DNA from 3 places in the Nocardiopsis sp. NPDC055824 genome. Region 1 is predicted to be linked to each of the others. Evidence: riboswitches for the same ligand, from Rfam matches in the RefSeq annotation. Region 1 holds a riboswitch; each other region holds the start of a gene.
What was found. Region 1 has a riboswitch for cobalamin ahead of ACWGL3_RS02595 (ABC transporter substrate-binding protein). Riboswitches for the same ligand answer to the same signal wherever they lie in the genome.

Region 1 (3,266 bases):
CGTGGTGTCGGCGTCCGCCGAGGTCAGCACGATGAACGAGGTCAGCGCGGAGAACAGCTGCATGGCCGCGACCCCGGACAGCACGACGCGGTCCATGCTCCCGCCGAGGCTGTGGCTGAGCAGCATCACCATGCCGAAGGAGAGCAGGGCGCCCGCGAAGGCCCCCGCCGGGAGCGAGACCGCTCCGGCGCCCCAGCCGAGCACGGTCACGAGGACCGCCCCGGTGGAGGCGCCGGAGGAGACCCCGAGCACGAAGGGGTCCGCCAGCGGGTTGCGGAGCAGGGACTGCATGACCGCGCCGCACACGGCCAGGCCGGCCCCGCAGACCGCGGCGAGCAGGGTGCGGGGCATGCGCAGGTTCCACACGATGCCCTCGCGCAACCGCGTCAGGGGGCTTTCGCCCCACCCGAACCGGGCGGCGGCCGACCTCCAGACCTCGGCGGGGGTGAGGTCGGCGGGCCCGATGGTGACGGCGACCGAGACCGACAGGCCGAGGAGCAGCAGGCCGGAGGTGACGAGCAGCGCCGGGCGCGCACCGCTCAACGGGCGTACCCGAGCTCGCGCAGGCCGTCGGCGACCAGTTCGATGCCCTCGACCGTGCGGATCGAGGGGTTCATCGCCTGGCCGCTGAGCAGGACGTACCGCTCCTCCCGCACGGCGGTGAGGTTGCGGGTGGCCGGGTTGTCCTCCAGGAACTCGATCTTGGCCGCCGCGCTCTCCGCGGTCTGGGAGTCGCGGGTCAGGTCGCCGAGCACGATGACGTCGGGGTCGCGGTCCGCGACGGTCTCCCAGTTGATCTGGGGCCATTCGCTGTGGGTGTCGTCGAAGGCGTTCTTCGCGCCGACGGCCCCGGTGATGGCGCCGGGGGCGCCGCAGCAGCCCGCGAGGTAGGGCGACTGCGCGTTGGCGAACCAGTACATGAGGGAGACGTCCTCGACCTCCAGGTCCTCGGTCGCGGCGTCCACCCGGTCCCGGAGCTCCCCGACGAGCTCCTCCCCGCGTTCCTCCACGCCGAAGATCTCGGCCAGGTCGTGGATCTCGCCGTAGACGGCGTCCAGGGTGAGCGGCTCGCTCCGGGAGCCGTCCCCGCCGCCCTCGTTGTCCTTGCCCGCGGCGCAGTCGGTCGGGGAGACGTACGAGGGCACGCCCAGCTCCTCGAACTGTTCGCGGGTGGCGACCCCGCCGGCGCCGAGTGTGGAGACGAAGGACGCGGTCACGAGGTCGGGCTCGGCCTCCAGGACCCGCTCGAAGGAGGGGTTGTTCTCGGCCAGCCGCGGGATGTCCCCGTTGGCCTCCTCCAATCCCTCCATGATCGGGTCGGTCCAGGTGGCGGTGCCGACCACCTGGTCCTCCAGGCCCAGGGAGAGGAGGATCTCGGTGGTGCCCTGGTTGAGGGAGACCGCCCGCTGCGGGGGCGCGTCGAGGGTGACCTCGTGGCCGCAGTTGTCGACGGTGCGGGGGTAGCCGGACCCGGCGGCCGCTTCGGTGCCGTCGCCGCCCCGGTCGTCCTGCGGGCCGCAGGCGGTGAGGGCGAGGACGGGGGCGAGCAGGAGGGCGAGGGAGGGGAGGGCGGAGGACAGGAGGGCGTGGCGCGACATGGGTATGCCTCAGGTGTCGGGACTCGAACGCGGAGCCTGGCATGGATGCGCCTCCGCGCACTCGACGCGGAGGGGCCAGCAGGTCTTCGGACTCGGGTTCCTCCGGACGGGGTGCCTTCCCAGGGCGGTGCGCGCGGGCGCTTCCGTCCGCGCGCGTGCCCCAGTGGCTCGTGTACCCCGCCCGTCCCCCACACCGCTGCGCGTCAGCTCCGGATTCGCACCGGATTCCCTGACCACCTAGGTGGTACGACTGGCCCCGGAAGGGTACCAAGGGCCCCGCGCGCCCTCCGGGGCGGGCGGGGCCCCGGGCGGCCGCACCGGGGCGGCCGCCCGGGCGACGTGCCGGAACGCCGCCCCCGGGGCCGGGTCACCCGTCGAGGAAGCGAAGCAGCTCCGCGGTGACGAACTCGGGGTTCTCCTCGACGAGCCAGTGCCCCGCGCCCGGCACCTCCACCGCGCGCACGATGTCGGTCATGCGCGTGTCCACGGTGGCCCGGACCGGGTCGAGCTGCCCCTGGGCGGTCATGACCAGGACCGGGACGTCGACCGGTTCCGCTTCCACGGTGTCGCGGACGTCCTCGTCGAGGGTGCGGTAGAGGTCGAAACCGCCGGTGAGGGCCTCGGGCCTGGCGTAGGTCCGCGCGTACTCGTCGATCTCGGCCTCGGTGAACGGGGACCGGTCCGAGGTGCCCCCGAACGCCGTCCCGTTGAAGGAGACCTGGGGGTAGAACAGCGCCAGGTAGTCGCGGACGTCGTCGCCGACCACCGTCTCGGGGATCTCGGGCTGGGAGTGGAAGGCGATGTGCCAGCTCATCGAGCGGTAGGCGGACGCGTCGATCCCGGGCCCGGGGAGCGGCAGGTCGAGGTAGCCGAGGCGTTCGGTGTCCTCGGGGAACCGGGCGGCGTACTGGAAGGCCACCGCGGCTCCGAGGTCGTGCCCGACGACGCCGGCGTCGACCACCCCGAGCTCGTCGGCGATCAGGGTGTGTACGTACCCGGCCAGAGTGGCTTTGTCGTAACCGGTCGGCGAACCGGCGCTGTCGCCCAGTCCGGGGAGGTCGACGGCGTAGACGGTGTGGTGCTCGGCGAGTTCCGGCATGATCGACCACCAGCCGTACCAGGTCTGCGGCCAGCCGTGGATCAGCACCAACGGCGTGCCGCTGCCGCCGGTCACGTAGTGCATGCGGACCCCGTCGACGTCGGCGAACTCGTGCCGGAACGTTCCCTCGAACTCGGGGTCGCCCCGGGTGGCGGCCGCGTAGGGGGGAACCTCCTCCTCGGGGGCCGGCGTGGCGCAGGCCGCGGCGCCGACCATGAGCAGGAGGGCGGCCAGGAGGGCCACCGTCGCCCGCGCGGATCGGAGGAGGCTGCGCGGGAACGGCCGCGGGGTGGTTGTCGGTCCGGGGGCGCGGACGCCGTCCCCGGACGTGGTCGCTTGGTCGGTGCTCACGGGGGCTCTTTCTGTCGAGGTGCGCCCAGTCTCGACAGGATCTCCACTTATGGCACTGAAAATTGCTGTTCCGGCAAGTTGCCCCGGGGCGTGGGCAGGGGCGTACTCCACACCGCGGAGAGGCGGACACAGGGGTCCGGCGGCTGTCGGACGGCGCTCCGGCACACCGGGACCCTGCCCGGTCGCGGGCCGAGGCGGGCACAGGGGCCCGGCCGTCG
Region 2 (3,266 bases), on a different contig from region 1:
CGGCGACCTCGTCGGCGCTGGTGTTCAGCGTGATCTCGGTGCACAGGTTGGAGGAGTGCACGACGCCGACGTGCTGCTGCGGCGAGCGCAGGTTGGACGGGTCCTTGAAGGTGATCCAGGGGTGCCCGGTCTCGAACAGCATGGTCAGCATGCGACGCCAGAGGTCGACCGCGGGGATCTTCTTGGCGACCTTGATCCGGCCCTCCTCGGCGGCGGCCTCGTACTTCTCGTAGGCCTCGGCGAAGTCGGTGCCGTACTTGTCGTGCAGGTCGGGGACCTCGTCCGGCGAGAACAGGGTCCAGCTGCCGCCCTGCTCCACACGCTGCATGAACAGGTCCGGAACCCAGTTCGCGGTGTTCATGTCGTGGGTGCGGCGGCGGTCGTCGCCGGTGTTCTTGCGGAGGTCGAGGAACTCCTCGATGTCGATGTGCCAGGTCTCCAGGTAGGCGCACACGGCGCCCTTGCGCTTGCCGCCCTGGTTGACCGCGACGGCGGTGTCGTTGGCGATCTTCAGGAACGGGACGACGCCCTGGCTCTTGCCGTTGGTGCCGCGGATGTGCGAGCCGAGGCCGCGCACCGGGGTCCAGTCGTTGCCGAGCCCGCCCGAGTACTTGGACAGCATCGCGTTGTTGCTGATGCCGTGGAAGATGGCCTGGAGGTCGTCGCCGACGGTGGTGAGGAAACAGGAGGACAGCTGCGCGCGCACCGTGCCGGCGTTGAACAGGGTGGGCGTGGAGGCCATGAAGTCGAACGAGGACAGCAGCTCGTAGAACTCGATGGCGCGGGCCTCGCGGTCGTCCTCGTTGAGGGCCAGCCCCATGGCGACGCGCATGAAGAACGCCTGCGGCAGCTCGTAGCGGACCTCGTCGCTGTGCAGGAAGTAGCGGTCGTAGAGGGTCTGGATGCCGAGGAAGGTGAACTGCTCGTCGCGCTCGGGGCGCAGGGCGGCGCCCAGTCGCTCCAGGTCGAACCCGGCGAGCGCCGGGTCGAGCTGGCCCAGGTCGATGCCGCGGCTGACGTAGGCGGCCAGGTAGGCGGCGTAGCGCTCGCCCATCTCGGACTGCCCGGCGGCGTCGGGGGCACCGCTGATGAAGGTGAGGGCCTCGCGGCGCAGCTTGTCCAGCAGCAGGCGGGCGGCCACGAACGAGTAGTCCGGGTCGACCTCCACGAAGCTGCGGGCGGCCATGACCAGGGCGAGCTCGACCTCGGAGTCGGGGATGCCGGGGTAGAAGCCGCGGCGGGCCTCGGTGAGGACCTTCTCCGCCGAAACACCGGTGAGCCTCGCACAGGCCTCGGTCACGACGTGCTCGATCCGGTCGACGGCGGCGGGGGGCGCGCCCTCGTTGGTCGGCTCGGGCCGAACGGATACGGGCACGGCCTCGACGTCAAGGGTCATACAGCGGCTCCAACCTCGGTAGAAGAGTCCCGGCGGGGAGGGGACACGATGGGCAAGGTGCGCGGCACGCACCGGGGGACCGACGCACCGGGTGCGTGCGGTCGTCCGACCGGTGGGTCGCGGCGGCTCACCCTCGAAGCCCCGTCGTCGGCGCACGTTCACGTGCGCACCGGTGGCAGGTCTTCGGGCTCGTGGGCGGCCTACGCACCGTCGCTTCCCGGGGCCTTCGGGGGTCCCCAGTGCCTGTGACGGCTTCGTTCCCACTTACCGCTGCGGGGCAGCCCCGGCTTCGCACCGGGTTCCCTCTTGCCTCACCCCGAGGGGTGAACCACCAGCGGGACAGATACTACATCTAGGGGGCCCTGCGTTGGAACACCGCAAGATGATGGCGTGTCATCGATTTCTCGGATTCTTCGACGATCGTCGAACACACGCGTGGGCCGTGGTATGAGAGGGCCTCGGGCACCCGGTTCAGGGGGATGTCGCGCCTCGTCGGGGCAGCTGGGAGGCGACCGGACACAGCCTAGATCGTCGCCGGGGCTCCCCGGGACCGGAGCGCCCCCCCGAGGGGCGGCCGAACGCCCGGAACGCCGCTTCCGAGGCGGTTCGGACGGCGCCAGGCGAACCGGTGCCGCTGACCACACGGCCGTGTCCGCGGCGGCCGGCCCCGGACCGGAGCGGCCGGGCGGAGATCCGTGCCTCCACCGCCCCGGGCGTGTCGGCGGCGCGCCCGCACGTCGGAAAGCTCACTCCGCCGGGCCGGAGTGCCCCGGCCCGGACGGCCGGGGTCACTCCTCGTCGAGTCTGCGGTCCAGCCGGTCCTCGGACAGCCCCAGGTCGGTGCGGATGCGGAACCGGATGCGCAGGAGCTCCACCAGGAGGTCGCGGACGTAGGGCGAGGAGGCCCGGTCGAGGAACCGGTGCGCGCCGACCGTCGCCCACCGCTCGGCGCCCTCCAGGTCGTCGTGCGCGTACAGTGCCTCCGCGACGTGGATGAAGGTCTGGAGTCCGGGCGGATCCTCGCCCTCCAGGCGTTTGAGGTGGGCGTAGGCCTGGTCGACCTCGTCCAGTTGCAGGAGTGCCCCGGCGCTGAGCGCGCGGGCGTCGATCACCGTGGCCCCGCCGTCGTCGATCGCCCTCTGGTAGGCCGAGCAGGCGCGCTCGAACTCCTGGGCGATCTCCCACTGCTCCCCCGCGCGCACGAACAGCTCCGCGCGCGAGACCTCGCTCCCCGCGTCGACCCGGTTGGCCAGGTCCAGGAGTTGGGCGGCGACCCGTCCGTGCTCACCGGACCGGACAGCGTGGAATTCCCAACGGTCGAGTTCTGCCGTCGTCACGTGGGTCAACCGCATCGCCCCCATCCCCTACTCGCACTCCCGCGCGCCCTGTCAGGACCTGGCCCGCTCCAGGGCCTGCCAGAACCCCTGGCGCAGTCCGTCACGGACCTCGTCACGCAACAGGTGGTCGATCGGCAGCGAGGAGCCCTGGAGCAGGCGCGCCTCCAGGTCGGAGGGCATCCTGGGCCTGCGGGCGAGTACGGCCTCCACCCACAGGGCGGGCGCCTCGCGAGCGATCGACTCCGCGAAGTCGTTCCCTTCCTTGTGCGCGACATGCACCGCTTCGTCAACGGTATGCGCGGCGGGACGTGTCTGCTGTGGATATCCAGGACTGGGACGGGATTCCTGGTAGCCGCCGGCGCTGAACCGGCTGGCGGGTTCGGGACCAGTAGGTGGCGGCCCCCCGTAGGGGGAGGCTGCCCCACCGCGGTGAGCGGTGTCAGTTTCCGTACTGGTCCCATAGGTAGGGTTTGCGTCGGCCGCTCCCCCGAATCCGGAGCCGTCCCCACCCCCGTAGCGCGGGTCCTGGCGCG
Region 3 (3,266 bases), on a different contig from region 1:
CCGGGGACGGCCGTCTCACGGCTGATCTCCTCCTCCCGGGGCGGGGCCGCGACGGCGAAGTCGCGGACGCCCCGGGTCGCCGAGCGCAGCGCGCGCTCGCCCAGGTCCGACAGCAGGGGGGCGGACTCCGAGGCGGCGACGACGGCGTGGGTCCTGCCCTCTTCCACGGGGGCGACCTGTCCCGCGTCGAACTCCACGACGAGGTCGCCGGCGGGGTTGAACCCCACGGAGTCGTACAGCGAGGCGATCGGGTGCACCGCGTCCGGAGCCGCGGTCCCCGGGAGGGCGTCCCGCACGAGGCCGTTCAGCTCCTCCAGTTCCCCCTGGCCGGCGATCAGGGCGGTGGAGGGGTGGGTCGAGCCGGTGAGGGCGTCGTACCAGTAGGTGGTGTATCCCTCACGGGTTCCCTCGGAGTCGGTCTCCTCACGGGTCACGCGGACCCCGACGATGTCGTCGTTGGCCGCCGTCAGGTTCCACGCGGACTCGAAGGAGACCGCTCCGGGGTTGGCCGCCTCGAAGGCGTCCACCTCGGCGGACAGCGCGCGGTCCAGGAAGTCGCTCAGCGGGTCGGCGTCGGGGACGACCGGGTAGGAGACCTCCGCGGCCACCCCGCCCTCGCGGGCGAGCTCGGCCTCGGCCAGGTCCACCACGTCGTCGGGGTCGACCACCGTCAGCCCGTCGGGCTCGCCGGCGGCGGGCGGGCCCGCCTCCGGTCCGCCGTCCGCCGACCCCGGGTGCGTATCGCTCACGGGTTCGGAGGCGAGCACGCCGGGCGGGGTGACGGCCAGCCAGACCAGCCCCGCGACGACCGCCAGCGCGACCGCGATCGTGGACAGGGGGTGACCGGGGGCCATGGTCGGTTGGGACTGCTTGTTCACCAGGGGTTCTCCACGTACATCTTCAGACGAACGATCGCGGGGAGCACGGGGGAGGACTCGGCCCCGCGACGCTTCATGTCGGTTGTGACGCCGGCCGCGCAACAGGGGTTCGCGCTGATTCCGGCCGGGGGCACAGGGCAGCACGCCGGGTACAGGGGCGGAGGGGTGCTCCCTATACTTGCAGGCGTGGAAGGTACATGCTCCACCCCAGAACCCGGGCCGCGCCCGGAAGGGGAGGGGTGTGTCGCAAGAGGGAACCCGGTGCGACTCCGGGACTGCCCCGCAGCGGTATGAGGGAACGAACGTCGCCATAAGCACTGGTAATCCGGTCGGAAAGGTCGGAAACCGGGAAGCGGCGGCCAGTAGGAGGACGGCGTCCGCGCCGTCCGCGCCCCCGAGTCCGAAGACCTGCCTCCACCCGGCGGCGCACCCGTGCCGCCGGTGGTCCCGTGCCCCGAGGGAGGGCCGAGGAGCGGCGGCAGGCGCACACGCCCACGGCGTGGCCCCGGGCATGCCCGCGTCCTCGCTCACCCCCGCGGCCGGTACCCGGCTTTCGACGAGGGAGAGAAGCTCATGCCCCACACCCCCGAGGCCTCCCGGCCGTCCGTGCGCTCCACCGTGCACGGCTACCCCCGGATCGGCCCGAACCGGGAACTCAAGCGCGCCTGCGAGTCGTACTGGAGGGGCGAGACCGCCGCGGAGGAGCTGGACGGCATCGCCGCCGGCCTGCGCCTGGGCGTCTACGCCCAGCTGCGCGAGGCGGGAGTCGACGACATCCCGTCCAACACGTTCTCGTACTACGACCACGTCCTGGACACCGCGGTCCTGTTCGACCTGGTGCCCTCCCGGTTCGCCTCGCCGGCCGCCGCCGGCGACCGCGACGAGGAGCTGCGCCGCTACTTCGCCCTCGCCCGGGGCGAGCAGGGCGCCCCGCCGCTGGAGATGACCAAGTGGTTCGACACCAACTACCACTACCTGGTCCCCGAGCTGTCGCCGAGCACCCGCCCGCGCCTGGTCGGTGACAAGCCCCTCGCCGAGTTCCGGGAGGCGGCCGAGGCGGGTTTCCCGACCCGCCCGGTCCTGGTCGGCCCGCTCACCTTCCTCCTGCTGGCCAAGGCCGCGGACGACGCCCCCGAGGGCTGGCGCCCCGTCGAGCTGCTCGACCAGCTCCTGGACGCCTACGCCCAGCTCCTCGCCGGCCTCTCCGCCGCGGGGGCCGCCGAGGTGCAGCTGGACGAGCCGATCCTGGCCACCGACGAGGGACGCGCCGCCGTCGGGCTCCTGGAGCGGGTCTGCCGGCGCCTGGGCTCCCTCACCGAGCGCCCCTCCCTCCTGGTCTCGACCTACTTCGGCTCCATCGGGGCGCCCGCACTGCGGGTCCTGAAGGACTCACCGGTGGAGGCCGTCGGCCTGGACCTGGTCACCGACGGCGAGGGCGTCGACGACCTCGTCAAGGTCTCGGGCCTCGGCGGCACCCGCCTGGTCGCCGGGGTGGTGGAGGGCCGCAACGTCTGGCGGACCGACGTCCCGGCCGCCGTGGCCGCGCTCGGCACCCTGCTCGCCCTCACGGACGAGCTGACGGTGAGCACGTCCTGCTCGCTCCTGCACGTGCCGATCGACCTCGACGCGGAGACCTCCCTCGCCCCCGAGCTGCGCGAGGCCCTGGCCTTCGCCAAGCAGAAGGCGTACGAGACGGCCCTCCTCGGCCGCGTCCTCTCGGAGGGGGCCGAGGCCGAGTACGCGGCGGGCGGGGCCGGCGGCGGTCCTGCCTTCACGGACGCCCGCGTGCGCGCCCGCCTGGACGCCCTGGGCCCGGACGCCTACGAGCGCCCCCAGGACAGGGGCGCCCCCACGGACACGCCGCTGACCACGACCACCATCGGGTCGTTCCCCCAGACCGCGGAACTGCGCCGCGCCCGCGCCGCGCACCGGCGGGGCTCCCTGGCGGAGGACGCCTACAGGCAGATCCTCCGGGAGGAGATCGACCGGGTCGTCGCGCTCCAGGAGGAGATCGGCCTGGACGTGCTCGTGCACGGCGAGCCCGAGCGCAACGACATGGTCCAGTACTTCGCCGAGCAGCTGGAGGGCTACGCCACCACCGAGAACGGCTGGGTGCAGTCCTACGGTTCGCGGTGCGTCCGCCCGCCGATCCTGTTCGGCGACGTCTCGCGCCCCGAGCCGATGACCGTCGAGTGGACCACCTACGCCCAGTCGCGCACCGACAAGCCGGTCAAGGGCATGCTGACCGGTCCGGTGACCATGCTCGCCTGGTCGTTCGTGCGCACCGACCAGCCGCTGGGCGACACCGCCCGCCAGGTGGGCCTGGCCCTGAGGGACGAGGTCGCCGACCTGGAGCGCGCGGGCATCCGCCACATCCAGGTGGACGAG

Region 2: another riboswitch for cobalamin. It lies ahead of ACWGL3_RS13360 (ribonucleoside-diphosphate reductase subunit alpha); the one in region 1 lies ahead of ACWGL3_RS02595 (ABC transporter substrate-binding protein).
Region 3: another riboswitch for cobalamin. It lies ahead of metE (5-methyltetrahydropteroyltriglutamate--homocysteine S-methyltransferase); the one in region 1 lies ahead of ACWGL3_RS02595 (ABC transporter substrate-binding protein).

The regions. Positions count from the first base shown of each region.
Region 1 is NZ_JBSHDN010000005.1:21,703-24,968, forward strand. Features, by position in the region: gene ACWGL3_RS02590 (FecCD family ABC transporter permease) at 1-543, opposite strand, end outside; gene ACWGL3_RS02595 (ABC transporter substrate-binding protein) at 540-1,598, opposite strand; cobalamin riboswitch at 1,659-1,868, opposite strand; gene ACWGL3_RS02600 (alpha/beta fold hydrolase) at 1,966-3,048, opposite strand.
Region 2 is NZ_JBSHDN010000051.1:18,841-22,106, reverse strand. Features, by position in the region: gene ACWGL3_RS13360 (ribonucleoside-diphosphate reductase subunit alpha) at 1-1,396, opposite strand, end outside; cobalamin riboswitch at 1,554-1,744, opposite strand; gene ACWGL3_RS13355 (hypothetical protein) at 2,185-2,757, opposite strand; gene ACWGL3_RS13350 (NYN domain-containing protein) at 2,785-3,266, opposite strand, start outside.
Region 3 is NZ_JBSHDN010000318.1:776-4,041, reverse strand. Features, by position in the region: gene ACWGL3_RS31005 (polysaccharide deacetylase family protein) at 1-854, opposite strand, end outside; cobalamin riboswitch at 1,117-1,291, shown strand; gene metE (5-methyltetrahydropteroyltriglutamate--homocysteine S-methyltransferase) at 1,452-3,266, shown strand, end outside.